DNA from 4 places in the Neptuniibacter sp. 2_MG-2023 genome. Region 2 is predicted to be linked to each of the others. Evidence: predicted binding sites of a transcription regulator. Region 2 holds the regulator's gene; each other region holds the start of a gene.
What was found. The regulator LexA, encoded in region 2, represses DNA repair genes until DNA is damaged. The targets are predictions, from matches to a motif close to TACTGTNTANNTANACAGTA.

Region 1: the regulator LexA is predicted to act here: its motif matches at 5,935-5,954, upstream of dinB (DNA polymerase IV).
Region 3: the regulator LexA is predicted to act here: its motif matches at 1,878-1,897, upstream of recN (DNA repair protein RecN).
Region 4: the regulator LexA is predicted to act here: its motif matches at 6,577-6,596, upstream of uvrA (excinuclease ABC subunit UvrA).

What each region holds. Positions count from the first base shown of each region.
Region 1 covers NZ_JAUOQC010000007.1:95,341-103,566, forward strand. The annotation lists gene Q4486_RS08715 (TetR/AcrR family transcriptional regulator) at 1-422, opposite strand, end outside; gene Q4486_RS08720 (hypothetical protein) at 486-1,493, shown strand; gene Q4486_RS08725 (DnaJ domain-containing protein) at 1,483-1,980, opposite strand; gene Q4486_RS08730 (hypothetical protein) at 2,241-3,968, shown strand; gene Q4486_RS08735 (lysophospholipid acyltransferase family protein) at 4,057-5,829, opposite strand; gene dinB (DNA polymerase IV) at 5,969-7,033, shown strand; gene Q4486_RS08745 (nucleoside deaminase) at 7,068-7,634, shown strand; gene Q4486_RS08750 (SulP family inorganic anion transporter) at 7,721-8,226, shown strand, end outside.
Region 2 covers NZ_JAUOQC010000002.1:184,285-192,510, reverse strand. The annotation lists gene Q4486_RS03435 (NAD(P)H-dependent glycerol-3-phosphate dehydrogenase) at 1-797, opposite strand, end outside; gene Q4486_RS03430 (hypothetical protein) at 817-1,038, opposite strand; gene rhlB (ATP-dependent RNA helicase RhlB) at 1,001-2,446, opposite strand; gene dinG (ATP-dependent DNA helicase DinG) at 2,458-4,578, opposite strand; gene lexA (transcriptional repressor LexA) at 4,732-5,337, shown strand; gene Q4486_RS03410 (cell division inhibitor SulA) at 5,340-5,810, shown strand; gene Q4486_RS03405 (hypothetical protein) at 5,846-6,106, opposite strand; gene Q4486_RS03400 (DUF6586 family protein) at 6,112-6,636, opposite strand; gene topA (type I DNA topoisomerase) at 6,649-8,226, opposite strand, start outside.
Region 3 covers NZ_JAUOQC010000005.1:42,655-50,880, reverse strand. The annotation lists gene fur (ferric iron uptake transcriptional regulator) at 1-117, shown strand, start outside; gene recN (DNA repair protein RecN) at 205-1,869, opposite strand; gene grpE (nucleotide exchange factor GrpE) at 2,065-2,658, shown strand; gene dnaK (molecular chaperone DnaK) at 2,815-4,740, shown strand; gene dnaJ (molecular chaperone DnaJ) at 4,880-6,013, shown strand; gene cysE (serine O-acetyltransferase) at 6,090-6,893, shown strand; gene dapB (4-hydroxy-tetrahydrodipicolinate reductase) at 6,906-7,712, shown strand; gene Q4486_RS06455 (hypothetical protein) at 7,923-8,177, shown strand; gene Q4486_RS06450 (YqfO family protein) at 8,184-8,226, shown strand, end outside.
Region 4 covers NZ_JAUOQC010000005.1:193,966-202,191, reverse strand. The annotation lists gene secY (preprotein translocase subunit SecY) at 1-326, shown strand, start outside; gene rpmJ (50S ribosomal protein L36) at 348-464, shown strand; gene rpsM (30S ribosomal protein S13) at 620-976, shown strand; gene rpsK (30S ribosomal protein S11) at 1,002-1,391, shown strand; gene rpsD (30S ribosomal protein S4) at 1,407-2,027, shown strand; gene rpoA (DNA-directed RNA polymerase subunit alpha) at 2,052-3,056, shown strand; gene rplQ (50S ribosomal protein L17) at 3,095-3,478, shown strand; gene uvrA (excinuclease ABC subunit UvrA) at 3,595-6,417, opposite strand; gene ssb (single-stranded DNA-binding protein) at 6,710-7,264, shown strand; gene Q4486_RS07185 (sensor histidine kinase) at 7,536-8,226, shown strand, end outside.

The DNA.
Region 1 (8,226 bases), on a different contig from region 2:
TTGCTAATCGTGTCGGAGAAGCTTTGCTCGACTTGATCTAAATAAAGGCTCACCCGTTCTCTAATTTCATCATCCTCGGTGGCCAGTTCTAGCATGGTATTAATCATAAAGCAGCCTTTGCCTATCTGATCTTTTTCTAGTTCCTCACAGAATATAATAAAGAAGGATTCTATATTCTTTAGAGGGGATTCAGATTTGCTAAGCACAGCAGCGATACGCTTAATACTACGTTTACTGTAAGTGTCGAGTGCTTCCATAAACAATCCGCGTTTACTTTGAAATGCACCATAAAGTGAACCGGGTTTTAGTTGAGTCGCTTTGACTAAATCTGTAATGGAAGAAGCGTTGTAGCCGGTTCTCCAGAACACGCCCATCGCTTTTTCTAATACATCCGTGCGGTCGAACTCTGCTGGCCTTGCCATTTTTTGCCCTCCATGAACTATTGGCTTATTATCGGCATTCATTCTATCTCAAGCAATACCCATATGATTTTCTTTAAAAATATAACGTTGAAGCATCAATTTATCATTGTTATCGCTTGTCTGATTGTATCGGGCTGTAAAACGACACCGTCGGATTTAACGGACGAAGATCGTCCTTTGTTTCGTCGGGGTATAGTGTCTTTGCAGGATGGCGAATTAAAGTTTCAAGCTTGTTATGTCAACAAAGAAGAGTCAATTCAAGATCATACTAACAAATTAAAGAAACGCTTTAGCCAAACGGGGTCTCCTGTTTTTTATGTTGAGTTAACTGGAGATCACGTTGTTCCTGGTGAACCTTGGCAGGTTCATCAAGTTCATTTGATGGGTGGGAACCAATCTACATGCAGCTATGAACTGTCAGATAATGAATACCGGGCTGCAGGGGATGGCCCTTTATGGATTGCTGACATTAGAAGTGATGGCCTCTATGTACAGGATTATGGGCGACTATCTCAATTGATCTTTCCTAAAGCACCACCGATTAATTTAGGAAACGGTTTTGAGTGGAGTAGCCATTTGGAAGGGACTGAAGCTTTTACGGTCAGTCTAACCCTGGAAAAACAGTGGTGTCGGGATCAGTATGATATTGAATATGAATACACTAGCCGAATGGTATTGAACGGCAAGCTGTTTACAGGTTGTGCTCGGCAAGGGGACTTAGAAGTGAGAACGTTACCTGGGTTATATACTTCATTATTAACCGGTGCTAATGGATTAGATCGATTTGTATCCCTTGATTTATCATCTGATCAAACCGTTTTGTTGACTCAGGATTATCGAAATAGCCAGCCCTTGATTATACAGAAAGGAACATGGAGGCACCTTAGTGCAGGAAAAATTGTAGTCCATCTGACAGAAACTGATGGCCGCGAAGGTAACGAATTGATTATATTTCGGCGTGATAAGCGAGGAGGCTTAGTCGTTAAAGGGTATAGTTCTACTTATGGGGCTGATGGCCTTAGGCTTGAGCGAGTGGGACCTGAGCGAGTACATCGTCGATTTAGCCGTTAAGTAGCGTGTCTTTCGCTTGATTTATTTTGGCTGCTAAATAATCGCTGCCTCCTCGATCTGGATGGTTTTTTTGCATTAGACGGCGATGGGCCGCAATGATCTCATCCTTAGAGCAACCCGGCTTTAAGCCTAAAATTTCATAAGCCTCACGTACCTTTTGACTATTGCCGGATGGGCCTTGGTTGGCTGAGCTTCGATTATTATTGTGTTGACGCTTTTCTTTTCGATGTTTATTCCAGATATTCAGAAAAGGAAGCACTTTTAATAGGGTCGGAACTAAGTGGCGAGCAAAAGGTAGTAGAGCTGTAAAGGCAACAGCGATCCAGCTTAAGCGTCCAGTGATAGCCATCAGTAGAACAAAAAGTGCAATGAGTGTCAGAATAATCATGATGACCGCAGGTAGTTTTTTCTTCTTAGGTAGTGAGCGTACCCATAGAATCACTAAAAGTGCGATGCCAATTAATAAGACCAAACTGACTGGATTCACAAATTCTCCTTATTGGATGATAGTTATTTTATAACTTATGTTTTAATAACCTGATCTTAGGCTCATTACCTGCATGATAAACGGCCCTGAATAGGGGAGTAAACCTTAGATTGAGTGTATATTGCTGTGCTAGGTTATAGATCTGAGTCACTATGTATATATTTTTATACCGACTAGCCTCGATTTTTCTAGGCTAAATCGGGACAGCTTTAAAACGATCAGTTAAGATTCTTACAAACATTAAAATGGAGCTTTAAACGGTGCGTAAAGTTATTATTGCCGGCGCAGTCATTGCCGCTGGTGCAGTTGGTTATATGGTCAATCAGCAAGGTGAGTCAGATTCTTCAGAATATTCTCCTTTAGCATACGTGCCTGCGGATAGTGTGATTTTTTCAGGTCAGCTTGAATCATTTCCTCTTAAGGATTACCTGAATTCAACAATGTTCCCTCAAGCAAAAATTCCGGATGATTTGCTTGAAGAACTGGATGATGGAACAGATCCTAAGGAGCGCTTTTTTGCGAGTTTAGTTAAGTCTTATTTTGAAGCTGCGCATTCAGTAGAAAGTTTTCAGAAAACGTTCGGGCTTCCTGATCAGATAAAAACTTTTGTTTATGCTGTCGGTTTTATGCCAGTTGTGCGTTATCAAGTGACCGATGAACAGGGCTTGTGGGCAGTTTTAGACAAGGCTGAACAGGAGAGTGGTTTTAAGCATGAAGCGCGTACATTAAATAAGTTGGCATATAGAGCGTATAGCTTTGAAAATAACGCTGAGGGTGAGAAGTTTGAAGTGCTTGTTGCTTATGAAAATGGCTGGGCGACTTGGACGATTAATACGCATGTGAATACTGAGTCGGACGTTGAATTGGCTTTAGCGCAAACCAAACCAGCAGCTTCGTTGCAGGACGCTGGTATTTTGGAAGATATTCAAACGAAACATGGCTTTATTAATGCAACCCTTTCTTATCTTGATCATAAAGGGCTAGTCACTGCATTCACTACGGCGGATGGCAATAGATTGGCATCTATGTTGACTAAAGCGATGGAGATGGAAGGAAAGGGGACGGATCTAGATAGGGTTCGCACCGCTGAATGTCAGGCTGAGATGGGAGCGATGGCAGCTAACTGGCCGCGCACAGTAGCAGGTATACGTAGTCACGATGATTTGAAAATCACCTCTGAACGGAGCTATATGAAGGCTGCGTTAGTGGTGGAAAGTAATAATAAAGTTGTGCTTGATGCGCTTACCTCTATGCAGGGTTTTATTCCTTCTTATCTTAGTGAAGCGCAAGTGTTTGGGATGGGCTTAGGGCTTGATGCGAATAAGTTAGGTCCCGCATTATCATCAATCTGGAGCAACATGCTTGAGCCAAGCTATAAGTGTGAACCTTTATTGGAGATGCAGGCGGATATTCAGCAAGCCAACCCTGCTGCTTTAGGTATGTTTACCGGTATGGCGCAAGGGGTTAAAGGTGTAGCGGTTGGGGTTCAAGATTTCTCTATTTCTATGGACTCTTCATCGCCTAAGTTAAACTCTTTAGATGGTATCGTCTCTTTGAGTGCAGAGGATCCAGCTGTTCTGTTTAATATGGCTAAAGCTTTTGTTCCACAATTGGCGCAACTGCAATTGCCTACAGATGGAAGCCCTGTTGATCTATCGACAATTATGCCTCTTCCGACCGAGGTTGATATTAAACCTATGTTGGCTTTAAAAGGTAAGCACTTGGTTGTTTATAATGGAGAGAAAGGAAAGGCGATTGCTGATCAGTTAGCAGGTGAAACTGTCGAAAGTAATGGCCTATTGAGCTTCTCTGTTGATTATAAAAAAATGTTTGAGCCGATACTGCCTATTCTAGAGATGGCAGGTGATCCAGAAGTCACTGAGCAGCTAGACGTATTGAAAAATATGGATATGCGAGTGAAGATGGATATTAATCTGAATGAGCAGGGCATTTTAATTGAGAGTGAAGCGGATATTAAAGCACCTTAGCGCTAAGGTGTAGCTTTACATTCTGAATCTAAAAAGCCCCAAGTGTTTGCACTTGGGGCCTTTTTATTGGTGCGAGCTTTGATAGCACTTATAGCGTTTCTGCTACGGGATCTTCGCCTATATAACGTTTTCGTTTCTTTGCCTTCACGAACTCAATATCGACTAATACAAGCCCATCAATACAGTAGTTAAAGTCGGCATCAACACCAAAATCAAGGAAACGCACGCCTCCCTCTTCACAGAGTTCACTATATTGTTTGTAGAGCGTTGGTACACTAACGCCTAAAAATTCCAGTTGTTCCTTTAGGACTCTAAAGTCAGCTTTGTAATTGTCACCACTAAACATTCGATCCATATTATTTAGAGCTTCTTGATCTAAAACATAAGGGGAGAATGAATGGCCAAGGTCTTCGCTATCATTAAAATAGTGGCTATAAAACCATACAAGCATATCTTTAGCGACTCTTGGGTAACTGTTGCTCAAGCTTACAGGGCCGAACATATAGCGTACTTCAGGGTGTTTTCGTAGGTAAGCACCGATTCCATACCAGAGGTAATCTAAACTACGTTTTCCCCAGTACTTAGGTTGAATAAAGCTTCGGCCTAACTCTATTCCTTGCTCGAAATAGGGCTTCATCTGTTCTCCATATTTGAACAGGGTTGCACTATAAAGGCCGGTATTTGTTGCTGTTGGATTCATTTTTCCCGCTTCAGCAAGACGGTAGGCGCCTGCAATCTCTAACTCATCTTCATCCCATAAAATAAGGTGACGATAGTATTGGTCATACAGGTCTAAATCTTTTTTATCTCCAGTCCCTTCGCCGACACAGCGGAAAGCGATCTCCCGCAGACGTCCTATCTCCTGAATAACTGCTGACTCTGCTTTGTAATCAAAGAGATAGATTTTTTTTCCATCAATGGTTTCACCTAAGAGTTCGGACTCTCTTAGTTCCTGTTTTAGGTTCTGGCGATTTTGAGGATGGGCGATCGTTTTTTCCGTTAGAAAAAGGGGCTTTTTATTTTTTGCTATACGATAAAGGTGTTTTTTCAGCAGTTTAGTTTTTTCAGCTGTGGATACAGGTACCGCATCTATTTGACTGAATGGAATGGGCTCACCTACACGCATTGGGATAGTGACCGAGCGCTTATTAAACATCTCTCTAGCTAGCATTAATGTTGAGAGGGTTTTGTTAATGTAAGAAACGCTATAAAACAAGGATGAGTTTTTTCCACCGATAAAAATAGGAAGTACAGGTGCGTTAGCTTTGCGGGCAAAACGAATAAATCCGCTGTTCCACTTATCATCTTTAACGCCTGTTATGCCTGCTCTTGAAACTTCGCCAGCGGGAAAGACGATAATTGCTTGTTCTTGATGAAGGGCTTCAACAATACGTTCTATATCTCTTTTACGCGTGCTTTTGCCTAAGTTGTCTACAGGGAGAAACAAGTTTTTTATAGGGTCGAAGTTCATAAGAACATCATTAGCTACGATCCTTACATCGCGTCTAACTTCGCCGACCATTTTAAGTAAAGCGAGCCCATCTAAGGCCCCCAATGGGTGGTTAGCAATAATCACCACTCGGCCGGAGGATGGAATGTTGGCTCTATCATGGTTGCTGATGCTGTAACCAAAATTGAAATATTCCAGAACCCGTTCAATAAATTCAAACCCTGTTGCATCTTTATTAATGTCGAGAAAACTATTTATCTCATTTTCATGAACCAGTTTTTTCAACATAAATAGAGCAGAGCGTTTAAACGGCGCCGGCTTATCAATAAAAGCAGGGTATTTGCTTACAAGAGCTTTCTCTACGTTAATAGTTGGCTCTTTAATGATGAGGGTATTTTCACGTGTATTCATAAGGTGAAAAATATAGGTGAGTTAGGTGACTAACTCTTTACAGAAACGTGACGGTTTTGTGACGACTGAAAATAGATTTTCAGCTTAGGCTATTTTTTATTACAATGCTGTATATATAAACAGTATCTTGGTGGTATTTATGCAACGTAAGATCATTCACTGCGATTGTGATTGTTTCTTTGCGGCAGTTGAGATGAGAGATAACCCAGAATTAAGATCCATTCCCATGGCAATTGGTGGTAGTGCTGATCGACGAGGGGTGATTGCTACCTGTAACTATATTGCTAGGGAGTTTGGAGTTCGATCAGCGATGTCTACCGCTCAGGCATTAAAGTTGTGTCCAGCTTTACGGGTCGTCCCAGGTGATATGGCTAAATATCGTCAAGTTTCCCAGCAGGTGATGAGCATCTTTCTTGAATATAGCGATATTATTGAGCCGCTCTCACTAGATGAAGCATTTATTGATGTTACAGGATTAAATCATTGTCAAGGTAGCGCAACGTTAATCGCGGATCAGATAAGAAACCGAGTAAGAGAAGAGGTAGGGATTACTATTTCAGCCGGGGTTGCGCCTAATAAATTTTTAGCCAAAGTGGCGAGTGATTGGAATAAACCTGATGGTATTTATGTTGTTCACCCTCGTAAAGTAGATGAATTCGTATTAAACCTACCGGTTAAAAAAATATCCGGAGTTGGTATGAAAACCGCCGAGAAGCTCAAAAAAATGGATATAGAAACTTGTCGAGATCTACGTGCGAAATCCTTGGTTGAATTAGTTGATAGGTTTGGAAAGTTCGGCCAACGTTTATTTGACCTATCTCGTGGTATCGATGAGCGTCCAGTTAAACTCAGTCGAATAAGAAAGTCGATTAGCGTGGAGCATACTTATTCTCAGGATCTTTTAGATCTTGATAGCTGTATAGCTCAATTGCCTATGTTAATAGAAAAGCTAGTTTTACGTTATAAGCGCTTACAGGAGACTCGGTCGATTGCTGGGATTGTGGTGAAAGTTAAGTTTTGTGATTTTGTCCAAACGACAGCAGAGCATCAGGTTGCTTGTCCGAACATTTCCCATTTTCGCCAGCTATTAATGGATGCTTTCAATCGAGGTCAACGCCCGGTCAGGCTGATAGGGGTAGGATATAGATTAACGGAAAGCACCAAAGAACAACCTTTGCAGCTAAGCTTACTAGATAAGTCTTAATTTTTAATTGAAAGCTTTACAAGGTGGTGGCGCGATGAGCACTAACAATAATAATATCGAGAGTTTGAAAATTCGCTTAGCTACTTATGCGCCTGAATACCGATTAGGGGAACATAAATGGGCGTTTCGTTGTTGTGAATTAGCGCTGGAAGCTTTGGAAGAGGGAAACTATGGCGTTGGTGCTGTTTTGGTCGATCGGGATAATAATCTGTTAGCTGAGGCGGCTAATCAGGTGTTTAGTGAAGGGTTTAATTCATCCGCGCATGCGGAGATGAGAGTTCTTGATCAGTTTGAAAATATGTTTCTTGATTATAAGGATCGAGAAGGCTTGCAGCTGATCTCTTCGTTAGAACCTTGCCCTATGTGCTGCGGTCGGATTTTAGCCTCAGGGATAGGTCAGATTATTTTTTTAGCTGAAGATAAAGCGGGTGGAATGATGTCGCATTGCAATAAGTTGCCAGCTGCGTGGGATAATCTTGCTCAACTAATTGTTATTAAATGCTTTAATAAAGAGAAGGAACTTTCTATCTTAGCCTCAGATATTGCATCTGCACAGATGCAAGGTCTGCGGCAGAAACTTATGTTAACTATTCGTTCTTGATACCTGAAATTAGCCCGTAGATTTGTTATACTCGCGCGCTTTTCAAGTCTGGTTAAAAAAGAACCAGTATATGGCTGAGGTGGTAAATGATTCAATTGCTTGTGTCGCGGACACAATCACTTAAAAGCGATGTTTTATCTGGATTAACCGTTGCATTGGCGCTTGTGCCTGAAGCTGTTGCGTTTGCTTTTGTAGCCGGTGTCGATCCTTTAGTAGGCCTTTATGCCGCTTTTATGGTTGGACTTATTACCGCTGCTATTGGTGGTCGTCCAGGAATGATTTCGGGTGCGACGGGTGCTCTTGCTGTAGTGATGGTGAGCTTAGTCGCTGATCATGGTGTGGAATATCTCTTTGCAACTGTTGTATTAATGGGGATATTTCAAGTACTGGCGGGTGTTTTTCGATTAGGTAAGTTTATCCGTTTAGTACCACATCCGGTTATGTTGGGGTTTGTAAACGGACTGGCTATTGTTATCTTTCTTGCGCAAATGAAGCAGTTTCAGTTTATGGATGATGATGGCGCTATTAAGTGGCTGCAGGGTGAGCAGATGTTTGTGATGCTTGGCTTAATTGCCTTAACGATGGCGATCAT
Region 2 (8,226 bases):
TCACCTAAAGCATAACCTACGCGGTAATTACGGCTTAATGGAGACATACAAGTCACTATAAGATCGCCGACACCAGCAAGGCCAATAAAGGTCATGGGATTTGCTCCCATAGAAACAGCGAAGCGACTCATTTCGGCTAAACTTCGCGTCATCAACATACTTTTGGTATTTTCACCCATGCCAAGAGCGGCACTGAGGCCAGCAGCAATTGCATAGATATTTTTTAAGGTCCCCCCTAACTCAACACCATAAGTATCCGAGCTGGCATAGACTCTAAAATATGATGAATGAAGTCTAGCCTGTACTTCACTTCGCAACTCAGCACAATCACTCGCAATAACCGTTGCCGTCAGCTGCTTAGCCGCCACCTCTTTCGCTAAGTTAGGTCCGCTCAGTACGCCTATACGTGCAGAGGGCATCTCCTCTCGAAGAATCTCACTCATTAAACGGAAGCTATGGGCTTCAATCCCTTTTGTAGTAGACACCAGCATCTGATCCGCCTTTAAAAAAGGGCGAGCTTGCTGAACAACCTGACGAAAGGATTGACTCGGAATAGAGATAAACACTAGATCAACATCTGACAAAACATCTTGTAACGAAGTTGAAGCTAACAGACGGTCGGACAGAGTATAACCAGGAAGGTAGCGAGCGTTCTCATGCTTATGATTTATAGCTTCGGCAAGCACTTCATCTCTTAACCACAAACGAACATCAGAACCGTTTTCCGCTACCATATTTGCGATAACAGTACCAAAGCTACCCCCACCAAGAACGGCCACCTTACGTATCTGAGACATGACTTTTTCCAGTACAAACTTATTTAACAGAATCGTCCAAGCTATCCAGCATTTTATTAATGCCTTTAAATAACAGCAGAACGATGAAATACCCTAAACACGCCAAGCCTAAAAAAAGCATCAACTGTAAAGGATCATCTGTGCGCTGATAACCGGCAACACCTAATGCGGCGATCACCGCACTAAATACTACCGCAACAATATTAGCTAGACGCTTTGTCTTGTGTATGTCCTTCTGCATCGTCACTTCCATTAATTTCACTTTCGCTATCTTTGCTGACAGCTTCAGTTTGTAGATCTAATTCTTGCGGAACCGGCGACTCTTTTTTGGGTGTACGAGGAGCGGTTTGAGGCTCTTGTAAAAGCTCAGGTTCCGGGTGGATACAGTTTAGCTTAACCCCTGTTTCCGCCTCAATCTCTGGAATAAGGAAGGAATCATCTTCACAGGCAAAACAGATAGAAGCGCCGGCAGCGCCCGCTCGCCCTGTACGCCCAATGCGATGAACATAATCATCAGGATCTTCAGGCAGTTGATAGTTAAAAACATGGGTCACACCATCAATATGAATACCACGCCCAGCCACATCTGTTGCAACCAGTACTTGGATTTTCCCATTACGGAAATCCTCCAAGGTACGCACACGTTTTTGCTGTGGAATTTCACCCGACATCAGCGCCGCTTTAATCCCATCTTTAGATAGTTTTTCGGCTAAGCGACGTGTTTCATCTCGACGGTTACCAAAAACAATAACCTTCTCAGCTTGATCTTTATCCATATAATTCCGTAGTAAACGGTATTTCTGATCCGCCGCCACAAGATATACAGTTTGACTCACATTATCAGTGGTTCTGATCTCTGGAGCGATCTCAATAACTACAGGGTCAAGTGTCCACTGTTCCGCCAGACTCAAGATATCATCGGTAAACGTTGCACTGTAAAGCAATGTCTGACGATCAGTCCCTTTGCGCGGTGTATTACGAACAATAGTACGTACATCAGGGATAAAGCCCATGCTCAGCATACGATCGGCTTCATCAAGAACCAGTATCTCCACATTCCATAGATCTACATCTTTACGGTTTACAAAATCGATCAAACGCCCAGGAGTTGCAACCAGAATATCGACAGGCTTTTTCTTTAGTTTTTGGCGTTGTTTATCGTAATCCATACCTCCGACAAGGCTAACTACATGAAGATCCGTATACTTAGCTAAGTTTTCAGCATCATCAGCGATTTGTAACGCTAACTCACGAGTCGGCGCGACAATTAAAGCCCTTGGCTCACCCTTACGGCGTTTTTCTTCGATTGGGAAATCGATTAAGTCGGTGATAATTCCCAATAGAAAAGCAGCAGTTTTACCTGTACCTGTCTGGGCCTTACCAATTATATCTTTACCATCCAGCGCAGCGGGAATTGTTGCAGCCTGAATCCCTGTACAGTATTCAAAATTAAGATCGGCGATAGCATGAAGAACAGTATCTGGCAGATTAAAATCACAAAAGCGCTGCTTCCCTTCGACCTCAGGGACATTTACTTTATCCGGGCTCCAAGCAGGGTTTTCATTACCCGCCACTTGCTGACGAGCCGATACAGACTTAGATTCAGTCTCATTCTGTTCGTTCATATCCATCGTATTATCTATAGTCAATTCAATATATCCTAAGAAAAATTTCGCCTATACGGCGGTAATGCTGCCAACAACTGCTTACCATAACGACGCGTAATAAAACGCCTATCCAGAAGAGTAATTATACCTTGATCTTTTTCAGTTCTAAGTAACCGGCCAGTCGCCTGAGTAAGACGCATTGAGGCCATAGGTATAACCCACTCAGCAAACGGGTTGCCGCCTTGAGATTCTATCCATTCTGAATATGTGGCATCCACAGGGTCATCAGGCACGCCGAAAGGCAGTTTAGTAATAACCACATGCGTCAAATATTCACCTGGAAGATCTACTCCTTCTGCAAACGAAGCAAGTCCAAAAATAATACTTGGCAGTTCATTATCTATACGTTCACGATGCAGTCGCAAAATCTCATGCTTTGCAAGGTCACCTTGAACCAAAATATTGGCGACCATCTTATCAGGCATCTGCTCAAGAACATACCGCATCTGTCGCCAAGAACTAAATAACACTAAGGTCGATTTTTCGTTTGGCAAAGAAGCCAACAAAATCTCAGCCAATTCGCCATTATGATCATTCGGGTTACTAGGATCAGTACGCATTGCAGGAACCCGTAGCTCAGCAGCCTCATTAAAATTAAACGGACTAGGAAATATAGCGCACGGACTATCTACGGGAATACCTAAATCGGCATACAAACGATCAAAACGCCCTAGTGCTGTTAACGTTGCAGAAGTTACAACAGCACCATAACATTGAGACCAGAGATGCTCCTGAAGTGTCGCAGCAGCAGATACTGGGCTGCTACAACACTCCAGATCTAAACCTTCATTACCATCAACACGCAAGACCCAGCGTGCTGTTGGAAGCCCTCCTTTCTCATCAGGGGACGCATAAGACCGAGCTAAACCAAACATAGCCTGCATTCTTGAAAGAAAAACACCCATTTGCGGGTACCATTTTTCAGCAACGGATCTGTCAATATCAGCCAACTCACCATCCATCGCCTCTTTTAATAGATCGACTATCTGCTCTAATTTTAGTACAACACGTTCGGCTGCCGTAGCAAAGTTATGACAAATAAGTTGCAAAGGCTCAGGAATAACCCCTTGGGCAAACCGATAACGGTCACTTGTCCCCTGAAGTTTATCCATTAATAACTGCTGCAACAGCAATTGCCACTCCTCAAGTGAACGCTCCATATCAGAGAAGGGGTTAGCCATTTTTTCTACATAGCCCTGCAATACTACATGCGCTGATGTGTCATTTAGCAGCTTATTTAATGAACGAGTAACTTTCGCCAACCAGCGCTGACTAGACTTTACACGTAATCTATAGGAAAAATGACCTGTAGTTTTAGTACCAAGATGGTGACCTTCATCAAAAATATAGATCGTATCTTCCGGAGCGGAAAGAATCGCACCACCACCAAGAGAGAGATCCGCTAACACTAAATCATGGTTTGCAACAATCAGATCCCAGCGGTCAAGCTCTTGTCGGGCTTTAAAAAAAGGACAAATTGAAAAATTACTGCACCGCCGATTAGTACACTGCATGTGATCACTGGTGGATAATCGCCAAATAGGATCAGCCACAGTATTTTTTAATCCATCACGATCGCCATCCCACTCTCCAGAGGCATATAAACTCAGCAACTCCTGAACTTGAGCAATATCTGACTGATCAATTTTCTGCGCGACTTCATCTTCATACAACGCGATCTGCCCTAACTCATTTTGCTGTTCTAGTACTTTTTCAGCATTAGAAATACAAAAATAACGACCCCGACCTTTTGCTAAACCGTAAGTAAGACTAACACCCGCCTCCGTCACTAATTGAGGCAGATCTTTCATAATTAACTGTTCTTGCAAGGCTACGGTGGCTGTAGACACAACAACCTTTTTCTTTCGCTGCTGGGCAATGGGAACCGCAGCAAGAAGATAGGCCAAAGTTTTACCCGTGCCCGTTCCTGCCTCAGTCACACTGATATGAGCTCCCCCATTACGCTCCCCCTCACTATTCTGAGAAATAGAGGCCAGCGTACGCGCAATCTCAGCAATCATCATTTTTTGGCCATAACGAGATTGCAAGCCACGGTTACTTAAAAACGTACTATAGGCCTGCTGTATCGACTGTTTAAGTTGCTTATCTAACAAAAGAAGTACCGAGCTCAGGATTGAATGTCTAAGGACAATTCTAACAGCTCACTAGGGATAAAAACAAAAAACACTGTATAAAAAAACATAAGTTTCTTTACAAACACAAAATACTGTATAAAAATACACGTACTGTATAAACAAACAGACAATATTATGAAACTAACTAAACGACAAACTGAAGTTCTAGAATGCATTAAACGCCATATCGGCGAAACGGGTTATCCACCTACCCGTGCTGATATTGCCAAAGATTTAGGCTTTCGATCCGCTAATGCGGCGGAAGAACATATGAAAGCCTTAGCTAAAAAAGGGGCGATTGAAATTATCCCTGGAACCTCAAGAGGCATCAGAGTTCCTGAACTCGAAGCAGACTTAGGTATTCCTATTATAGGCCAAGTGGCGGCGGGTTCTCCCATATTAGCCGAAGAACATGTAGAAGATCACTGCACAATTTCTTCAAACTTTTTCCAACCCAAAGCAGATTATCTGCTTCGAGTAAAAGGTGAAAGTATGAGAAACATTGGAATTATGGATGGCGACCTACTCGCTGTACACCAATGTAATACAGCAAAAGATGGCGAAATTGTCGTTGCAAGAATTGAAGATGAAGTCACGGTTAAGCGTTTTAAGAAAGAGGGAAATATCGTCTATCTTATCGCTGAAAATGAAGAATTTGAACCGATTGTCATTGACTTGAAAGAGCAAGATATCGCGATTGAAGGCTTAAGCGTTGGTGTAATTCGCAGAGGTAACTAAAAATGATGGCACTTCCAGTAAGTACTAAGGCTCCACTTGTTCTTCTAAAAAACAAAGTATCAGCTAAAGTTACATCCCTTCCGGTAACCCCTTCTACAAAATCGGAGTTAGCTGGCAGTGTTACAGAGATTGTAGTGCAAAATAACAACTTCTCTAACATCCCTATGCTCATGCCTCTACTGGCACAACTGAGTCAAGATGATAGATGGTTTGTCTGGATTGCACCCCCTGTACTTTTACCTAAACAGCTTCTAGCTGACGCGGGCATAGATCTAAACAAAGTAATTCTGTTAAACCCAGATAACAAGCACAGCACCTTCGCTTTAGCTAAACAAGCCTTAAGCACAGGCACAAGCCACTCCGTCATTTCATGGCCTGGTTACCTGTCAGAAAGGGAGCTAAATGAGCTAGAAAATGCGGCAAAGCAAGGGCAAAGCCACGGAATAGTTATACGTCGCAGGCAGCATAGCTAAGGCCCTGATAGATAAGAGGGCTTTTGCAATCCAGTTTAATGAATAATAGGTTCTGGCTCTGACTCAGGCTCGGCATTATTATCCAAGTCAAAACCTGATTCGGCAACCATCTGAATACCTGCGGTTAACATGACCCGCGCTACGTCAAGATAGTGCCCATTTAACTTATCTTTCAACTCAGATGAGAAGTTGACCTTAATCATTGGCTCTGCATCACTATCTGCATTCCGTATGGCTAATTCACCATTTTCAAGCTCTATTATTTCTAATACCATTTCCGACGCTATACCTGACACTTACTTTACCACTCCTGCATTCCTTCTCTCAGAGAATCAACTAACTGAGACAAAGCATTAAACCAACCTTCATACTCGACTATAATCGCCTTATCTTCCGCATGATCAGGATTAACCTGCAACACATGGATTTCTGACAAGCTTTTAGTATCGCTAGTAGCCCCTTTCTTATCCGCACCATGCCAACACGCTTCATAAGCACCTATCATCTTATGTAGCCAAGCTGTCGAATCATTCTCTAACACACTTAATTGTTTTAGCTCTGGGCTTTCAACACCCGTAGCTTCAAGCTCAGCAGCTAAAGAGCGGTAACCCTCTAAGGTTTCAGTATCCACTTTATAAACTTCTGCAATTTCACGTAAAAACGCGTCATAGGCTGACATCAAGTGAAAAAGAACAGATTCATTAAATGACTCAATGAGTGCATGTTTATTCCAGCTGGTATCATCTTGAGCTTGCTTTAGTAGCTCAAGATGAATACGTGTGAAACTTAATTTCTGATTAGTCCGTGCTAAATAAATACCGCTCATGGAGTACCCTAACTATTTTTTCGCCTTTTTGCGGGCTTCTTCAACGACCCACTTCCCATCCTGATAGAATGCCCGCCAACCGGTCGCTTTACCATTGACCTCGGTCATGACGTATTGCTCCTTAGTCTTGCGACTATATCGAACAACCGTTAAATTTCCATCAGCATCTTTTTTAGGCGCACTAAACAAAAATTCATATTTAGGATCTATTTCACTTTGGTGCGGCAACAACTCAACAATTTTTGGTGCTCTTGTTTCCCTGTTTCGAGGAAACTGACTGGCAGCAAGAAATAAGCCTGATGCACCATCACGAAGAATATATGTATCCTCAACCTTTTCACAGGCCAATTCTGGCATAGGAACAGGATCCATTTTTGGCGGTGCAGCTTCACCACTTCTTAGCAACTTGCGGGTATTCTTACACTCTGTACAGCCAAAATATTTACCGAACCGACCTGTTTTTAACTGCATTTCAGCCGAGCATTTATCACACTCTAATACAGGCCCGTCATAACCTTTAATTCTATATTCCCCAGCCTCAACCTCAAAGCCAGAACAATCGGGATTATTACCACACACATGAAGCTTACGTTTCTCATCTATTAGATAAGAATCCATCGCCGAACCGCATATACCGCAACGGTGCTTTTTACGTAAAATACGTGATTCTTCTTCCTCATCACCATCAACACTAACGACCTCATCACCAGGGGTTAAGTTAATAGTACATTTACAACGCTCTTTCGGAGGCAAGCTATATCCAGAACACCCGAGAAAAACACCGGTACTCGCCGTACGAATCATCATATGACGACCGCAATCAGGACAGCTAATATCTGTCTCTGTCGGCGTATTGGGTCTCATCCCATGTTCATCACTTTGTGCTTCTTCTAATTTTGCAGAGAAGTCCGCATAAAACTGATCAAGCAATGCTTTCCAATCTGCACTCCCTTCAGCAACGTCATCTAAGCTTTCTTCCATTCGAGCGGTAAAGCTATAATCCATCAGGTCGGCGAAGTTTTCACCTAAACGCTCAACAACAATATCGCCCATTTTCTGCGCATAAAAACGTCGATTCTGCACTTGAACATAACCACGATCTTGGATCGTAGAGATGATCGTCGCATAGGTTGATGGACGACCAATACCTTGTTTTTCTAGCTCTTTTACCAAGCTCGCTTCAGTAAATCGAGGTGCAGGCTTAGTGAAGTGCTGCTTCGGTGTTAACTCAACTAGTGAAAGCATTTCGCCCGCATTAACATCAGGTAAGAGTATATCCTCTTCCCCTTTGCCTTTTGCTGGCATCACTCGTGTATAACCATCAAATTGTAAGATACGGCCTTTAGTCACCAATTCAAATTCTGCAGCGGCAACCGTTACCCGTGTACTCAAAAACTTAGCAGGTGTCATTTGGCATGCGAGAAACTGTCGGCGAATAAGCTCATACAAGCGCTCAGCATCGCGATCCATGCCTTTAAGGGCTGTGGCCTCAACGGTAACATCTGAGGGGCGAATCGCCTCATGAGCCTCTTGTGCTCCCTCTTTGCTGCTGTAACTCAATGGATTCTCCGGCAGATACTTACTACCGAA
Region 3 (8,226 bases), on a different contig from region 2:
AATGATCCGCGTTTGAATGTTCTATTAAACGAAATTGCTGAGTCTATGGGGTTTGTTGTTACGGATAGAACACTTTACCTATACGGTATCCATAAAGATTCTATAGGTAAAAAGTAAGCGTTAATTCTCAGCTACGGTGAATCCTAAAAGACCAGCTATTAAGCTGGTCTTTTAGTGTTTGTTATAACCATTTTATTTTTAAGGTTAATGCTGTAGATCTAACATCTCCTTAGCATGCTCAATGGAACGTTCGGTAATGGATATGCCGCCAAGCATGCGAGCGACCTCTTCTATCCGTCTTTCTTCTGTTAATTGATCTATCTGGGTATGGGTCTGCTGCTTGTCGCTACGTTTGCTGACAAATAGGTGTTGATGCCCTTGTGATGCAACTTGTGGTTGGTGGGTGACACAAAGAATCTGTGCGCTTTGGCCTAATGTTCTTAATAGTTTACCGACAACCTCAGCTATAGCTCCACCTATACCTACATCAACCTCATCAAAAATAAGTGTGGGGGTCGTAGATGTTTGTGCTGTGATCACTTGAATAGCAAGACTGATACGGGACAGTTCACCGCCGGACGCTATTTTGTTGAGAGGTTTTGCTGGCTGCCCTTGGTTGGTCACGATTAAAAACTCAATATCCTCTAATCCATTAGCGGTTGGTTTTTCTAAAGTGGATGGTTGTACAGTTAATGACGCTGCCGGCATGCCTAAGCTATGTAGCTGCTGATCGACAAGTTTACTTAATTGTTTAGCGCCTTTGTTTCGTTTTTCGCTGAGTTTTTTTGCGAGTTCGATGATCTTTGAATATGCACTCTCAACGGACGCTTCTAGCTGTTCAAGTTCTTCATCGGTACGACTAAGAGAGTTGAACTCCTGTTGAAGTTCTTTGTGCAGTGTTGTGATCTCGTCTGGTTTGATACGGTGTTTGCGTGCAATTTCAAAAATGGTTGATAAGCGTTCTTCAACCTCTTGCTGGCGTGTTGGGTTTATCTCCACTCTGTCTAGGTAGTGACGAATTTCGGCACTTGCTTCTTCCACTTGGATTAAGGCTGAATCCAGCATTTCGGCGGCTTGGCGAACCGAGGGGGATTCGGACTCAATATTAGTGAGAAGCTGACGACAGTGGTTTAGTGATTGCACGCAGTTACTATTTTCGTTGTCACTGGCGAGTCCTATAAACTCATGGCCAGTGCTCAGTATCTCGCCAGCGTTGGACAAGGTTTTTTGTTCTTGTTCAAGTTGCTTTAATTCGTTTTCTTGTAGAGCGAGTTGATCAAGCTCTTCAATTTGATAGCTCAACAATTGAATGCGGGACGTTTGCTCAGCGCTCTGTTCTGATAAGCGGGTCAGCTCTGTATTCAGTTTTGACCAGTGTTGGAATGCATGGCGTGTCTGCTCGGCCAGCTTATTGAGTCCCGCAAAGTCATCCAGTAGTGTGCGGTGATAATCTCTTTTTAATAAGCGTTGATGTTCATGTTGGCCATGAATAGCGATTAGGTGTTCGCCTAAGGCTTTGACCATGTTGGCTGGTGATGGGCGACCATTGATATAGCAGCGAGAGCGGCCATCTTTAGTGATCACGCGCCTTAAAATGCACTCTCCGCAGTTATCTAGATCATTATCTTGTAGCCACTGTTCTACGCTAGGTATCTCAGCAATATTGAAACTTGCTGTAATATCCGCTTTTTCAGCGCCTAGCCTTACAGTGCCTGCTTCGGCACGGTTACCCAAAGTGAGGCCTAATGCGTCCAGCATAATGGACTTGCCTGCCCCTGTTTCACCGCTTACGACAGTCATGCCTTGATTGAGTTCTAGATCAAGGCTTTCAACAATTGCAAAGTCACGAATAGTCAGTTGATTCAGCATAATAAATTACATGTGTTTTTATACAGTACTTTTATATAAGCTTTTTTGTGTGCTGATGCAATATTTATCTGAATTTACCTGAAAAAAAGTGCCTTCAAGTGTTGAAAGGTGTCTCTTTGGCCCCATATATGCTGCAAATGAAATTAACACCTAGACTTTCCGTGACGTTAACGCGGAGCTGGCTGGAGAGTAGCAATGGCACATGAAGAACAGACACCACAAGATAAGCAGCAAACAGAATCTGTAAATGATGAGCAACTTGATGCTGCAGAAGCAGCAGCGGAAAAGCTTGTTGATGAAAATGAAGTAAGCGAAGAGCAAGATGCTGAGAAATTAGCACAGGAGTTGGCTGCTGCAGTAGCAGAAGTTGAATCCCTGAAAGATCAGATGCTTCGAATTCAAGCGGAAGCTCAGAATGTTCGTCGTCGCGCTGAGCAGGATGTCGAAAAGGCACATAAGTTTGGTGTAGAAAAGTTTGCCAATGAAATGCTTCCAATTGTTGATAGCTTAGAACGCGCAATTGAGGCTTTTGGCGATGATGAAGCGCTTCAGCCTGTGCGTGAAGGCGTTGAGATGACGATGAAGATGTTTTTGTCTGGGCTTGAGAAGTTCAAGATGGAACAGGTTAGCCCTTTAGGTGAAACGTTTGATCCTGCATTACACCAAGCGATGTCTATGGTTGATGCGCCTGATGCGGAGCCTAATAGCGTTATAGCTGTCATGCAGAAAGGCTACACATTACATGGCCGTTTGGTGCGTCCGGCGATGGTTGTGGTTGCAAAAGGATAAGTTTTTTTTCGCTTGTAACCCTTGAAACCTCATAAAACGTACTTATATAGATTGCATAGCATGAGAGATAGTTGAGAGCACGACAGTGTAGCTATCTTTTACAAGTTTTAAATACTGTCCGTCGTAATCGGGCAGCGCGAATTGGAGCAGATACAAATGGGTAAAATCATCGGTATTGACTTAGGAACCACAAACTCTTGTGTTTCTGTTTTAGATGGTGACACAACTAAAGTTATTGAAAACGCTGAAGGCGATCGTACTACGCCTTCTGTTATCGCTTATACAGATGACGGCGAGATTCTAGTAGGCCAGCCGGCTAAACGTCAGGCGGTTACTAACCCAAACAACACATTGTTTGCGATCAAGCGTTTAATCGGTCGTCGCTTTAAAGATGAAGTTGTACAGAAAGACATCAAGATGGTGCCGTACAAAATTATCGAAGCAGACAACGGCGATGCTTGGGTTGAAGTAAAAGGTGAAAAATTAGCTGCACCTCAGATCTCTGCTGAGATTCTGAAAAAGATGAAGAAAACAGCTGAAGATTACCTAGGTGAAGAAGTCACTGAAGCTGTAGTTACAGTACCTGCATACTTTAACGACGCTCAGCGTCAAGCAACAAAAGATGCAGGCCGTATTGCGGGCCTAGACGTTAAACGTATTATTAACGAGCCTACAGCCGCTGCACTGGCTTACGGCATGGATAAGTCTAAAGGCGATAAAACAATCGCGGTTTATGACTTAGGTGGTGGTACGTTTGATATCTCTATCATCGAAATTGCTGAAGTTGATGGCGAGCACCAGTTTGAAGTGCTATCTACTAATGGTGATACATTCCTTGGTGGTGAAGACTTTGACTCACGCTTGATTGAATTCTTAGCTGCGGAGTTTAAGAAAGATACAGGTATTGATCTGCACAACGATCCTCTTGCGCTACAGCGTCTTAAAGAGGGTGCTGAAAAAGCTAAAGTTGAGCTGTCATCTGCACAGAGCACTGATGTTAACCTGCCTTACATCACAGCCGATGCGTCAGGTCCTAAACATCTTAATGTTAAAATTAGCCGTTCAAAACTTGAATCTTTGGTTGAGGAACTTGTTGAACGTTCACTTGAGCCTTGCCGTCTAGCACTTAAAGATTCTGGCTTGAGCATGTCTGAAATCGACGAAGTTATCCTTGTTGGTGGTCAGACACGTATGCCAATGGTTCAGGCAAAAGTATCTGAGTTCTTCGGTAAAGAGCCACGTAAAGATGTTAACCCTGATGAAGCGGTAGCAATGGGTGCTGCGATTCAAGGTGCGGTACTTGCCGGCGATGTTAAAGACGTTCTACTTCTTGACGTAACGCCGCTAACGCTAGGTATCGAAACTATGGGTGGCGTTGCTACTCCAGTTATTGAGAAGAATACGACTATCCCTACGAAAAAGTCTCAGATCTTCTCAACTGCCGATGACAACCAGAACGCTGTGACAATTCACGTTGTTCAGGGTGAGCGTAAGCAAGCATCACAGAACAAATCACTAGGTCGTTTTGACTTGGCTGAGATTCCACCGGCACCACGCGGTGTTCCACAGATCGAAGTAACTTTCGATTTGGATGCAAACGGTATCTTGAATGTATCAGCTCAAGATAAAGCGACAGGTAAACAGCAATCTATCGTGATTAAATCATCTTCCGGTTTAAGTGATGATGAAATTGATCAGATGGTTAATGATGCTGAAGCACATGCTGAAGAAGATAAGAAGTTTGAAGAGCTAACTCAGGCTCGTAACCAAGGCGATGCCATGGTTCACTCCGCTAAGAAAACAATGGAAGAAGCGGGTGATAAAGCGACTGAGGAAGAGAAAGCGGCTGTTGAAGCAGCGACTGCTGAATTGGAAGAAGCTTTGAAAGCGGATGATAAAGACGCGATTGAAGCTAAAACAACAGCATTAACTGAAGCGATCTCTGTTGTTGCACAGAAAATGTATGCTGAAGCTGCACAGCAAGCTGAAGCTGCTCAAGGTGCAGCAGGAGAGGAACAGACCGGCGGTAACGATGATGCAGTAGATGCAGAATTTGAAGAAGTTAAAGACGACAAAAAATAAGTCGTATTAAACTGATTTAAATGATCTATCTAGCATTGGCTTTCCGGTTTTTATAGCCGGAAAGCAGTATTACTCGGCACCGCGGGCTTTATGCCCGCGTTGTCATATCCGGCATTAAGCCCTGACAAGTGTTGTGACCATGTCGAAACGAGATTATTACGAAGTATTAGGTGTTTCCCGAGATTCATCTGATCGGGATATCAAAAAAGCTTTTCGCCGCATGGCGATGAAGTATCATCCGGACCGTAATCCGGATGATAAAGAGTCTGAAGATAAGTTCAAAGAGGTGAACGAGGCCTACGAAGTACTTTCGGATGCCCAGAAAAAAGCAGCTTATGATCAATATGGTCATGCAGGTGTAGATCCCAACATGCGTGGTGGTCAAGGTGGCGGTTTCGAGGGTAACTTCTCAGATATCTTTGGGGATGTCTTTGGGGATATCTTTGGCGGCGGTGGTGGCCGTGGCGGTCGTAGCTCCGTGCAGCGTGGCGCTGATCTGCGTTACAACATGGAGATGACGCTAGAAGAGGCGGTTCGTGGTGTTGAAAAAAGCATCCAGATTCCTACGCTTGTAGCCTGTGAAACTTGTGATGGTACCGGTGCTAAGCCTGGGACCTCTGCTAAGGTCTGTGGTACCTGCGGCGGTCAAGGCCAAGTACGTATGCAGCAAGGCTTCTTCTCTGTACAGCAAACCTGTCCTACCTGTCACGGTGAAGGTAAAGTTATCTCTGATCCCTGTACTGATTGTCATGGACATGGACGCAAAGAGAAAACTAAAACCTTGTCCGTTAAAATTCCTGCTGGTGTTGATACGGGTGATCGTATTAGGCTGGCTGGTGAAGGTGAAGCGGGTACTCATGGCGGTCCAGCGGGTGATCTTTATGTGCAAGTGCATGTTAAAGAGCATCCAATCTTTGAACGTGACGGCAAACATCTCTACTGTGAAGTGCCAATCAGTTTTGTGGATGCTGCTTTAGGGGGTGAACTTGAAGTTCCAACCCTTGATGGTCGCGTGAAACTGAAAGTTCCTACTGAAACACAAACAGGTAAAATGTTCCGTTTACGTGGAAAAGGTATTGCCCCTGTTCGTGGTGGTTCTGTTGGCGATCTGCTGGTTAAAGTGGTTGTGGAAACACCCGTTAAACTAAGTAGCCGTCAAAAAGAGTTGTTACGTGAGTTCCAAGATGAAATGGAACAAGGTACGCGTAAACACAGTCCTAAAAAGCATGGCTTCTTTGATTCCGTGAAGAAATTCTTTGAAGACATGACCTAAAAAGTTGTCCTAAATATCTACGTTGGCAGAATCACCTTCTGCCAACGAAGATATTTACAAGATCATCGGAGATGGCATGAGCCTGAATCCAGAATGCCGAGATTGGCTTTGGCAAGAAATTACCGCAGAAGCTGAACAGGAAGTGATTGATGAGCCTGTTTTAGCGGGTTACTACCACGCCAATATATTGGGCCATCAAAGCTTATGCTCTGCACTTGCCTACCTATTAAGCCGAAAACTCTATGACGATGCCGTGCCTGCGGTAACTTTCCGTTTAGTTATAGAGGAGGTCTTTCGTGATGCGCCGGAAATTATCGCGGCTGTTTGTGCTGATATAGCGGCGGTACGTACACGTGACCCTGCTATCGATAAATATTCTACTGTTCTGCTTTACCTTAAAGGTTTTCACGCTATCGAAGCCTACCGTGTCGCCCATTATATGTGGAATCATGGACGTAAAAGCATGGCGATGTATATTCAAAGTCGTGTCAGTAGCGTGCTTCAGGTGGATATACACCCTGGTGCGATCATCGGCCAAGGGGTTATGTTTGACCATGCAACCGGTATAGTTGTGGGTGAAACCAGTGTGATCGAAAATGACGTATCTATTCTGCAGTCGGTTACTTTAGGCGGAACGGGTAAGGCGACAGGCGATAGACATCCGAAGATTCGAGAAGGTGTTATGATCGCGGCGGGTGCAAAAATCTTCGGCAATATTGAAATTGGTGCTGGGGCTAAAGTTGGTGGAGGAAGTGTAGTGCTGGATGATGTTGCGGCACATACAACAGTTGTGGGTGTACCTGCCCGTGCTGTAGGTCATCCATCTTGTGATAAGCCTGCATTGGATATGGATCAAAATATTCTGCATGACAAAGACTAATGGAAAAAACGCATGATTAAAGTGGCAGTGACTGGTGCAGCGGGTCGAATGGGTAAAGCTAATATTGAAGCTATCCAAATGACTGAAAATGTAGAATTAGGGGCCGCTATTGTTGAGCCTACAAGTACCTTGATTGGTGCTGACGCAGGTGAAATGGCCGGCGTTGGTAAGTTAGGTGTTGCTATTAAAGGATCTTTGGCTGAGGTTGTGGATGATTTTGATGTGCTTATCGATTTTACCGCTCCAGAAGTAACATTACAGAATGTGGCTTTTTGTGCTGAAAATGGTAAACAGATTGTTATCGGAACAACCGGCCTAAACGATGAGCAAAAAGCGGTATTGCAGGAGCGTTCGAGTGACGCTGCTATCGTTTTTGCGCCTAATATGAGTGTAGGTGTTAATTTATGCTTCAAGTTGTTGGAAGTTGCCGCTCAAGCATTAGGTAATGATGATTACGATATTGAAGTGATTGAAGCTCACCATCGTCATAAAGTTGATTCACCTTCAGGTACTGCGTTACGCATGGGTGAAGTCGTTGCTGATACTTTAGGTCGAGATCTAAAAGAGTGTGCAGTCTATGGCCGTGAAGGGATTACTGGCGCGCGACCACGTGGTGAGATAGGCTTTGAAACAATTCGCGCAGGCGATGTGGTGGGCGATCATACCGTAATGTTTGCTACTGAAGGTGAGCGTATAGAGATCACTCATAAAGCCAGTAACCGTCTAACCTTTGCGAAAGGTGCGGTACGCGCATGTAAATGGCTAGAAGGTAAAAAATCTGGCTTGTTTGATATGCAGGATATTTTAGGCCTGAAATAACCCAGGTTGATGATTGATAACGAAAACCGCTTTTTAAAGCGGTTTTTTTATGCCTGCTTGTTCAGGTTTTGTGAAATAGCTGGCGCTGCCTAAAGGTGTGCAAGATTTGCCTAATGAACCCTTCGATAATCCTCCCTTCCTATGAGCTTAGGGGCCGTAGGTGCTTAAGTCGCTATTACTGCTTGATTGTGGTCTGTAATGGGGTTTTATATGAATCTTGCTAAGATTTTAGTAAGCAGATTAACACTCTTCTACGAGGGTAAAATAAATGTGGAAATTAGCCAAATAACTTGGACGATCAATGCCGCAGATCAATTTGTTTGTTATCCATATAAAGCAGACTGGAGCCATGACTCTATCTCTGATCGGTTAGGTGATAGATTGCCTGAATTAGGCTTTGAACTTGAGTGGTTGTTGCTTACTTTATGGGTGGCAGATCCTTATAGGTGTGATATAAACAGGTAAAAGTACGTGTATAAATTGAGTTTTTTTGTACCTGAAGATCATTTAGAAA
Region 4 (8,226 bases), on a different contig from region 2:
AAGATGTAGCAGATAACCTGAAAAAATCAGGTGCTTTTATTCCGGGTATTCGTCCAGGTGAACAGTCTGCGCGGTATATTGATACTGTGTTAGGCCGATTGACCTTGTTTGGGGCGCTATATATTACTGCGGTATCTTTGATGCCTCAGTTCCTTGTAGTTGCCGCTAACGTACCGTTTTATTTCGGTGGCACCTCACTCTTGATCGTGGTGGTCGTTGTGATGGACTTTATGGCGCAGGTGCAATCTCACCTGATGTCCCATCAGTACGAGTCCCTGATGAAGAAATCTAATCTTAAAGGTGGTAGCGCAGGAAGCTCGCGCTAAAGGCCACAACTGGAGTAGATCATGAAAGTACGTGCATCTGTTAAGAAGATCTGTCGTAACTGCAAAATCGTTCGTCGTAATGGTTCAGTTCGCGTGATCTGTAAAGTAGAGCCGCGTCACAAACAGCGTCAGGGTTAATCTTTAGATTAATTACTGATTTGGGCGTAGAAGGCGCAAAACACTTGATTTAATTTTAATCAGTGTGTATTATTGCGCGCCTTCTGCGAACAGAACATATATTTTACTGGTGTATGTAAATAACTACATATGCCTTTTTTTAACGGAGTAATAGAATGGCCCGTATAGCTGGCGTCAACATTCCTGACAATAAGCATGCGGTAATTTCTCTGACTTACATTTACGGTATTGGCCGCACGACTGCCACCAGCATTCTTGAAGCATCTGGTATTACACCAACTGTTAAAATTGCTGATTTGTCCGATGAACAATTGGACGTCATTCGTGGAGAAGTTGCTAAGTTGACTGTTGAGGGCGATCTGCGTCGCGAAGTATCCATGAGCATCAAACGTTTGATGGATCTTGGTTGTTTCCGCGGTATTCGCCACCGTCGTAACCTTCCGGTTCGCGGTCAGCGTAGTAAGACTAACGCGCGTACTCGAAAAGGCCCGCGTAAGCCGATCCGTAAATAAGTGGTAAGCGATAGGAATTCCCAATATGGCAAAGCCAGGTAATCGCACACGCAAAAAAGTGAAGAAGCAGGTTGCGGATGGGTTCGCCCATATTCATGCTTCTTTCAACAATACGATCATTACAATTACTGATCGCCAGGGTAATGCTCTTTCTTGGGCAACTGCAGGTGGCTCCGGCTTCCGCGGTTCTCGTAAGAGTACCCCATTCGCTGCTCAGGTTGCTGCTGAGCGCGCTGGACAGGCTGCACTTGAGTATGGCCTGAAAAACCTCGACGTATTTGTGAAGGGTCCTGGACCCGGCCGTGAATCTGCAGTTCGTGCACTGAACTCATGTGGCTACAAAATCGCAAATATAACGGATGTGACGCCTATACCACACAATGGTTGTCGTCCTCCGAAGAAACGTCGCGTTTAACCTGGAGACGGTAATATGGCTCGTTATCTTGGACCTAAGTGCAAACTGTCTCGCCGGGAAGGTACAGACCTTTTCCTGAAGAGCGGTGTTCGTGCACTGGACAGCAAGTGTAAAGCTGAGACTGTCCCTGGTGTTCACGGCGCACGTCGTGGTCGGTTATCCGACTATGGCTTGCAGTTACGTGAAAAACAGAAAGTTCGTCGTATGTACGGCGTTCTGGAACGTCAGTTCCGTAGTTATTATAAAGAAGCGGCTCGTCGTAGTGGTGCAACAGGTGAAAACTTGCTGCAGCTGCTAGAAGGCCGTTTGGACAACGTTGTTTATCGTATGGGATTTGGTGCTACTCGCGCTGAAGCTCGTCAGATCGTTTCTCATCGTTCGATCACTGTTAACGGCCAGGTTGTGAACATTGCATCCTACCAAGTTAAAGCAGGTGATGTTGTTGCAGTTCGTGAAAAAGCTAAAGCTCAGTTGCGTATTAAAAACGCACTTGAATTAGCTGGTCAACGTACAGCAATAGAATGGGTTGAAGTAGACGCTGCTAAAATGGAAGGGACTTATAAAGCCACTCCTGAGCGTTCTGATCTATCTGCAGATATCAACGAGCAGCTTATTGTTGAGCTGTACTCGAAGTAATTTTAACTTTAATTTGGTGGAAATATGCAGCGTTCGGTAAATGAGTTTCTAAGTCCACGTCATATTGACGTACAAGAAATCAGCAAAACGCGTGCTAAGGTGACTCTTGAGCCACTTGAGCGTGGATTTGGCCATACGCTGGGCAATGCATTACGCCGTATTCTTTTATCTTCTATGCCGGGTTGTGCCGTAACGGAAGTAGAAATTGAAGGCGTATTGCATGAGTACAGCACAATTGAAGGTGTTCAGGAAGATGTGATTGAAATCCTCCTGAACCTTAAAGGGGTTTCTGTGTTGTTGCACAACAACGACGAAGTTACCCTGACTCTGAGCAAATCTGAAGCAGGTCCTGTGACTGCTGGTGATATTCAACTGAATCAGGATGTTGAAATTGCTAATCCGGACCATGTGATTGCTCACCTAAATGAAGGTGCGAGTCTTAACATGCAGCTGACTATTGGTCGTGGCCGTGGCTACGTTCCAGCAGACTCTCGTGTTTCTGAAGAAGAAGAGACTCGTGCAATCGGTCGTCTACAGCTGGATGCTACATTCAGTCCTGTACGTCGCGTTTCCTACGTAGTAGAAAGCGCACGTGTAGAGCAGCGTACTGACTTGGATAAACTGGTAATCGACATCGAATCTAACGGTACGATCGATCCAGAAGAAGCTATCCGTCGCGCAGCTACTATCTTGCAGCAGCAATTGATTGTATTTGTTGACCTTGAAGATGGTGCTGATCAGGCTAAGGATGTTCCAGAAGAACCGGAGATTGATCCAATTCTTCTGCGCCCTGTAGATGATCTGGAGTTGACTGTACGTTCCGCCAACTGTCTGAAAGCAGAACAGATTTACTATATTGGTGATCTGATTCAGCGCACAGAAGTTGAGCTGCTTAAGACTCCGAATTTAGGTAAGAAGTCGCTGACAGAAATTAAAGACGTTTTGGCATCAAAGGGCTTGTCTCTTGGTATGCGTCTTGAGAACTGGCCACCGGCTAGCCTTAAGAACGACGATAAAGTCGCTTCCTGATTCGGCGATAAAACTGACTAGTTTGGTAGGTATTTATCATGCGTCATCGTAAATCTGGTCGTAAGTTAGGTCGTACCAGTGCGCACCGCAAAGCCATGTTTAAAAACATGTCAGTTTCTTTGTTTGAGCACGAGTTGATTCGTACAACTCTGCCTAAAGCGAAAGAACTGCGCGGCTATGCTGAGCCACTGATTACTCTAGCTAAAAACGACACTGTTGCGAACCGCCGTTTGGCATTCGCACGTACTGGCAGCAAAGTTGCTGTTGGTAAACTGTTCAATGAACTAGGCCCGCGTTACAGCGCTCGTCCTGGCGGTTATGTTCGCATTCTAAAATGCGGCTTCCGTCCTGGTGACAACGCTCCGATGGCTTATGTTGAGCTAGTTGACCGTCCTGAAGCTTCTGCTGCGGATGAGTCATAAGATTAAGTTTTCTTGATCAAAAAAACCCGGCTTTTGCCGGGTTTTTTATTGCCTATACTGTCTGAAAAATAGGTGCTTTTATTCAAAGCGCCCAGAGGCGCTTATCAAATCCCCTTCTATTTAAGCATCGCTTTCAAAAAGTGTCCGGTGTAGGATTTTTTGTTTTTGGCTACATCTTCCGGTGTTCCCTCTGCGATGATGTAACCTCCTTTAATCCCGCCTTCTGGGCCTAAATCTACTATCCAATCAGCTGTTTTTATGACATCAAGATTGTGTTCAATAACGACAATAGTATTGCCGTGATCTCGTAAGCGGTTCAACACATTAAGAAGCTGTTGGATATCATAAAAGTGAAGCCCTGTAGTTGGTTCGTCGAGTATATAGAGCGTCTGGCCTGTATCACGTTTTGATAGCTCTTTAGCTAATTTGATACGTTGGGCTTCGCCACCTGATAGTGTGGTAGCAGCCTGTCCTAAACGGATATAGGAGAGTCCTACATCGATCAAAGTTTGTAAGCGACGGGCTAGAGCGGGAATCGCGTCAAAAAATACACGTGCATCTTCAACGGTAAGGTCGAGCACTTCGTGTATATTTTTCCCTTTGTATTTTACTTCGAGGGTTTCACGGTTATAGCGTTTACCTTTACATACATCGCAAGGGACATAGATATCCGGTAGGAAATGCATCTCAACCTTAATAACACCATCACCTTGGCAAGCTTCACAGCGGCCGCCCTTAACATTGAAGCTAAACCTTCCTGGTTTATAACCGCGAGAGCGGGCTTCTTGTGTGCCAGCAAAGAGTTCGCGTACCGGTGTAAATATGCCGGTATAAGTTGCTGGATTTGATCTTGGAGTACGACCTATAGGGCTCTGATCAATATCGATAACTTTATCGAAATGTTGTAGGCCTTTAATACTCCTATGGGGGGCAGGATCCAGTGTTGTTGCGCGGTTTAGTTCTGTGGCAGCAATTGGATATAAGGTGTTATTAATTAGGGTCGACTTTCCTGAACCAGATACGCCGGTAATACATGTGAGTAGGCCTACAGGAATAGTTAGGTTTACTTCATTTAAGTTATTTCCTGTTGCTCCTTCAAGTTCCAGTACTTTATCTGGATTATAGGTTCCTCGTTTTTCTGGAATGGCTATTTTTCTGGCACCGCTGAGGTATTGCCCTGTGATTGAATCTGGATTGTTCATCACTTCTTCTGGTAGTCCCTGCGCGATAATCTCACCGCCATGCACACCCGCACCGGGGCCTACATCAATTACATAATCTGCTAGTCTAATCGCATCTTCGTCATGTTCGACTACAATAACGGTGTTTCCAAGATCTCTAAGGTGGATCAGAGTTTTAAGTAAACGTTCATTATCACGCTGATGTAGCCCTATAGAGGGTTCATCGAGGATGTACATTACACCCACTAGGCCTGCGCCAATTTGGCTCGCAAGTCTTATCCGTTGTGCTTCGCCGCCAGAAAGGGTGTCTGCGTTACGATCTAAAGAGAGGTATTCAAGACCTACGTTAACCAAGAAGCTTAAACGCTCTCGAATCTCTTTAAGTATTTTGTCTGCTATCTCCCCCTGCTTTCCTACTAATTCTAGTTGATTGAAATAATCTAAACTGTCGCCAATAGGTTTTTTTACTATCTGCGGTAATGTATGTTCATCAATAAAAACGTGACGAGCTTCTCTGCGTAAACGACTGCCATCACAGGAGGAGCAAGGTTGCATATTTAGATATTTAGCAAGGTCTTCACGAACGGTATCTGACTCTGTTTCTTTGTAGCGGCGCTGTAGATTATTGAGTACGCCTTCAAAAGGGTGGGCTTTATTAATAATATCGCCACGGTCATTCAGGTATTTAAATGTGACCGTCTCTTTACCTGTTCCTTCCAGAATCAGATCTTGATGCGCTGGTTTCAGCTTATTGAACGGTGTGTCCATATCAAAACCATATTGCTCTGCTACAGCTTTAAGCTGTTGGAAGTAATAAAGGCTTCTTCTATCCCAGCCTCTAATAGCACCTTCTGATAGGGTTAAACTGGCATCATGTACTACTTTGCTTTTATCAAAGTATTGCTTTACGCCTAAACCATCACAGCTTGGGCAAGCACCGTGAGGATTGTTAAAAGAGAATAAGCGGGGTTCTAATTCTTGAATGCTGTGGCCGCAGGTGGGACATGCGAAACGAGCTGAGAAGATCAGTTCATCTGTCTCATCTTCCATGTTAACTACTTTTGCAATGCCGTCAGTTAAATTGAGGGCGGTTTCAAAAGATTCTGATAAACGTGTTTGAAGATCGGGACGTACTTTAAAACGGTCTATAACAACTTCAATGTCATGTTTTTTGTTTTTATCTAATTCTGGCGCTGAATCTAAATCTACGACTATGCCATCGATGCGGGCACGGATAAAACCTTCCGCACGTAGGTTACTAATCGTGTGTAGCTGCTCACCTTTTCTGCCCTGAACTACAGGCGCTAGAAGCATAAGCTTAGTGCCTTCTTCTTTTTCAAGGACTTGGTCAACCATTTGGCTAATTGTTTGGGCCGCCAAAGGAAGATTGTGATCGGGGCAGCGCGGTTCGCCTGCGCGGGCAAAGAGTAGGCGTAAATAATCGTAGATCTCTGTGATAGTGCCTACTGTTGAGCGGGGGTTATGAGATGTTGATTTCTGCTCAATAGAGATTGCGGGTGATAGGCCTTCTATATGATCAACGTCGGGTTTTTCCATCATTGATAGGAATTGACGTGCATAAGTTGATAGTGACTCTACATATCGGCGCTGTCCCTCTGCATACAGAGTGTCGAAAGCAAGAGAAGACTTACCGGAACCTGAAAGGCCAGTGATCACGATTAACTTATCGCGTGGTATTTCAATATCAATGTTTTTCAGGTTATGGGTGCGAGCACCTTGGACCAGAATCTTATCCATGTATACGCCTGTTTTTATTCAAGTGAATCAGTAACGGTGCAAACCACTTGTTACTGTGAGCTATTTAGCTAAATCTTACTCAATATTTACTCGCTTAGTGTATACCTAAGGTCAAGCAAACATATCATTATAAAGACTTTTGCGGTTGCCTGAAGCTCTATCTTTATTTCTATACAGATAGATAAATTATGATTACTGTTTGCTATGGGAGTTCAACTGATCGCGTGGTAAGCTTTGCTGTTATATGCGTAGCTTTTAGCATCTGACGCGAACAAAGATTTTGGAGAGAACAATGGCACGTGGTGTTAACAAAGTAATTTTGGTCGGTAATCTGGGCGGGGATCCAGAAGTACGTTATATGCCTAACGGTAATGCTGTCACTAACGTAACGATTGCAACGTCTGAATCATGGAAAGATAAACAGACAGGTCAGCAGCAAGAGCGTACAGAGTGGCACCGTGTTGTCTTTTTTAACCGCTTAGCTGAAATCGCCGGCGAGTACATGCGCAAAGGCGGTAAAGTTTATGTCGAAGGTGCTTTGCGAACGCGTAAATGGCAGGATCAAAGTGGCGCTGATCGTTATACGACTGAGATCGTCGCCAGCGAAATGCAGTTGCTTGATAGTCGAGGAGCTGGGGATGGCGGTGGTTATCAGCAGCAGCCGCAAGCGGGTGGTTATGCGCCTCAGCAGTCTGCACCGGCCCCTCAACAACCAGCATCTCAGCCTCAGTATGCGCCTCAGCAATCTAAACCTGCTCAGCGTCCTGCAGCGCCAGCGCCACAACCGGCTCCGGCACCGCAAGCCGCTCCTGGGTTTGATGACTTTGATGATGATATTCCGTTTTAGCGTTCCATAAATGTAAAATGTAAGGTTTTACATTGTGTGATTCCAAAAGGCCCTGCTATTGCGGGGCTTTTTGTTTTTTGCGTTGTAATTATTGCCTGATAGTCTTGAGCGGTTTTCGATCGCTCAAAGATGTGCTTTTGATCGTTTTTCGCTCATCACGCCTAAATGAGCTACTCTTATAAGCCTGTTCCTTTCTTTTTATGGCATGGTGTTATTCTTGCTTACACATTTGATCGATAAAAATAATATTGTCCAATAATAGGATATTTCTTTGAACGGTGATCATTCAGTAGTTCGGCATATAAGATCACAAGAAAGTGAAACGGCGACTGAAGTTGAAATGTTGCCCCATGGGGTTTCAAAAAATCGCCTCGCATCGAAATATTTATGGTTATCCCTTTTAGTTGCGCTAATCCCTTTGATTGGATTTGCGAGCCTGTACGATTCCTACTTCTCTCAATTAGTCACCCGCTTAACGGAAGAGCAACTGGCGACAAGGGTCGCTGCTACTCAAAATGAGTTTCGTGTTTTTATTCGTGAACGTAAATTTGAAATTCAGGCGTTGACGGATCAATTTGATAGCCCTGAATATTTTGTTCCTGAGGGGCGACAGAATATCTCCTCTGAGCTTGAGAGCTTCCTGCGGCTGCAAGTGGATGCGAGAAGTGTCTATGGGGTTGTCTTTTTCGATGAGAAGGGGGAGGTTGCGTGGAGCTTTCCGGATAAACGGGAAATAGGTTTAATCTCTAAGAATAATGTTTATGAGTTTGAAGGCGCAGAATTGATAGGTCCGTCAGCATACTCTATTGAGCGCCCTTCGGGCGTTGTTTTACGGACTTCGCGACAGTTGGATGTTAATACAGATCAAAAGGGCAGTATTGGTCTGGTTCTTCGATTCAATTCATTTACAGAGATATTGCGTGGTTTGGATCAGGGAACCACGTTTCGGGTTTTGCTACAGG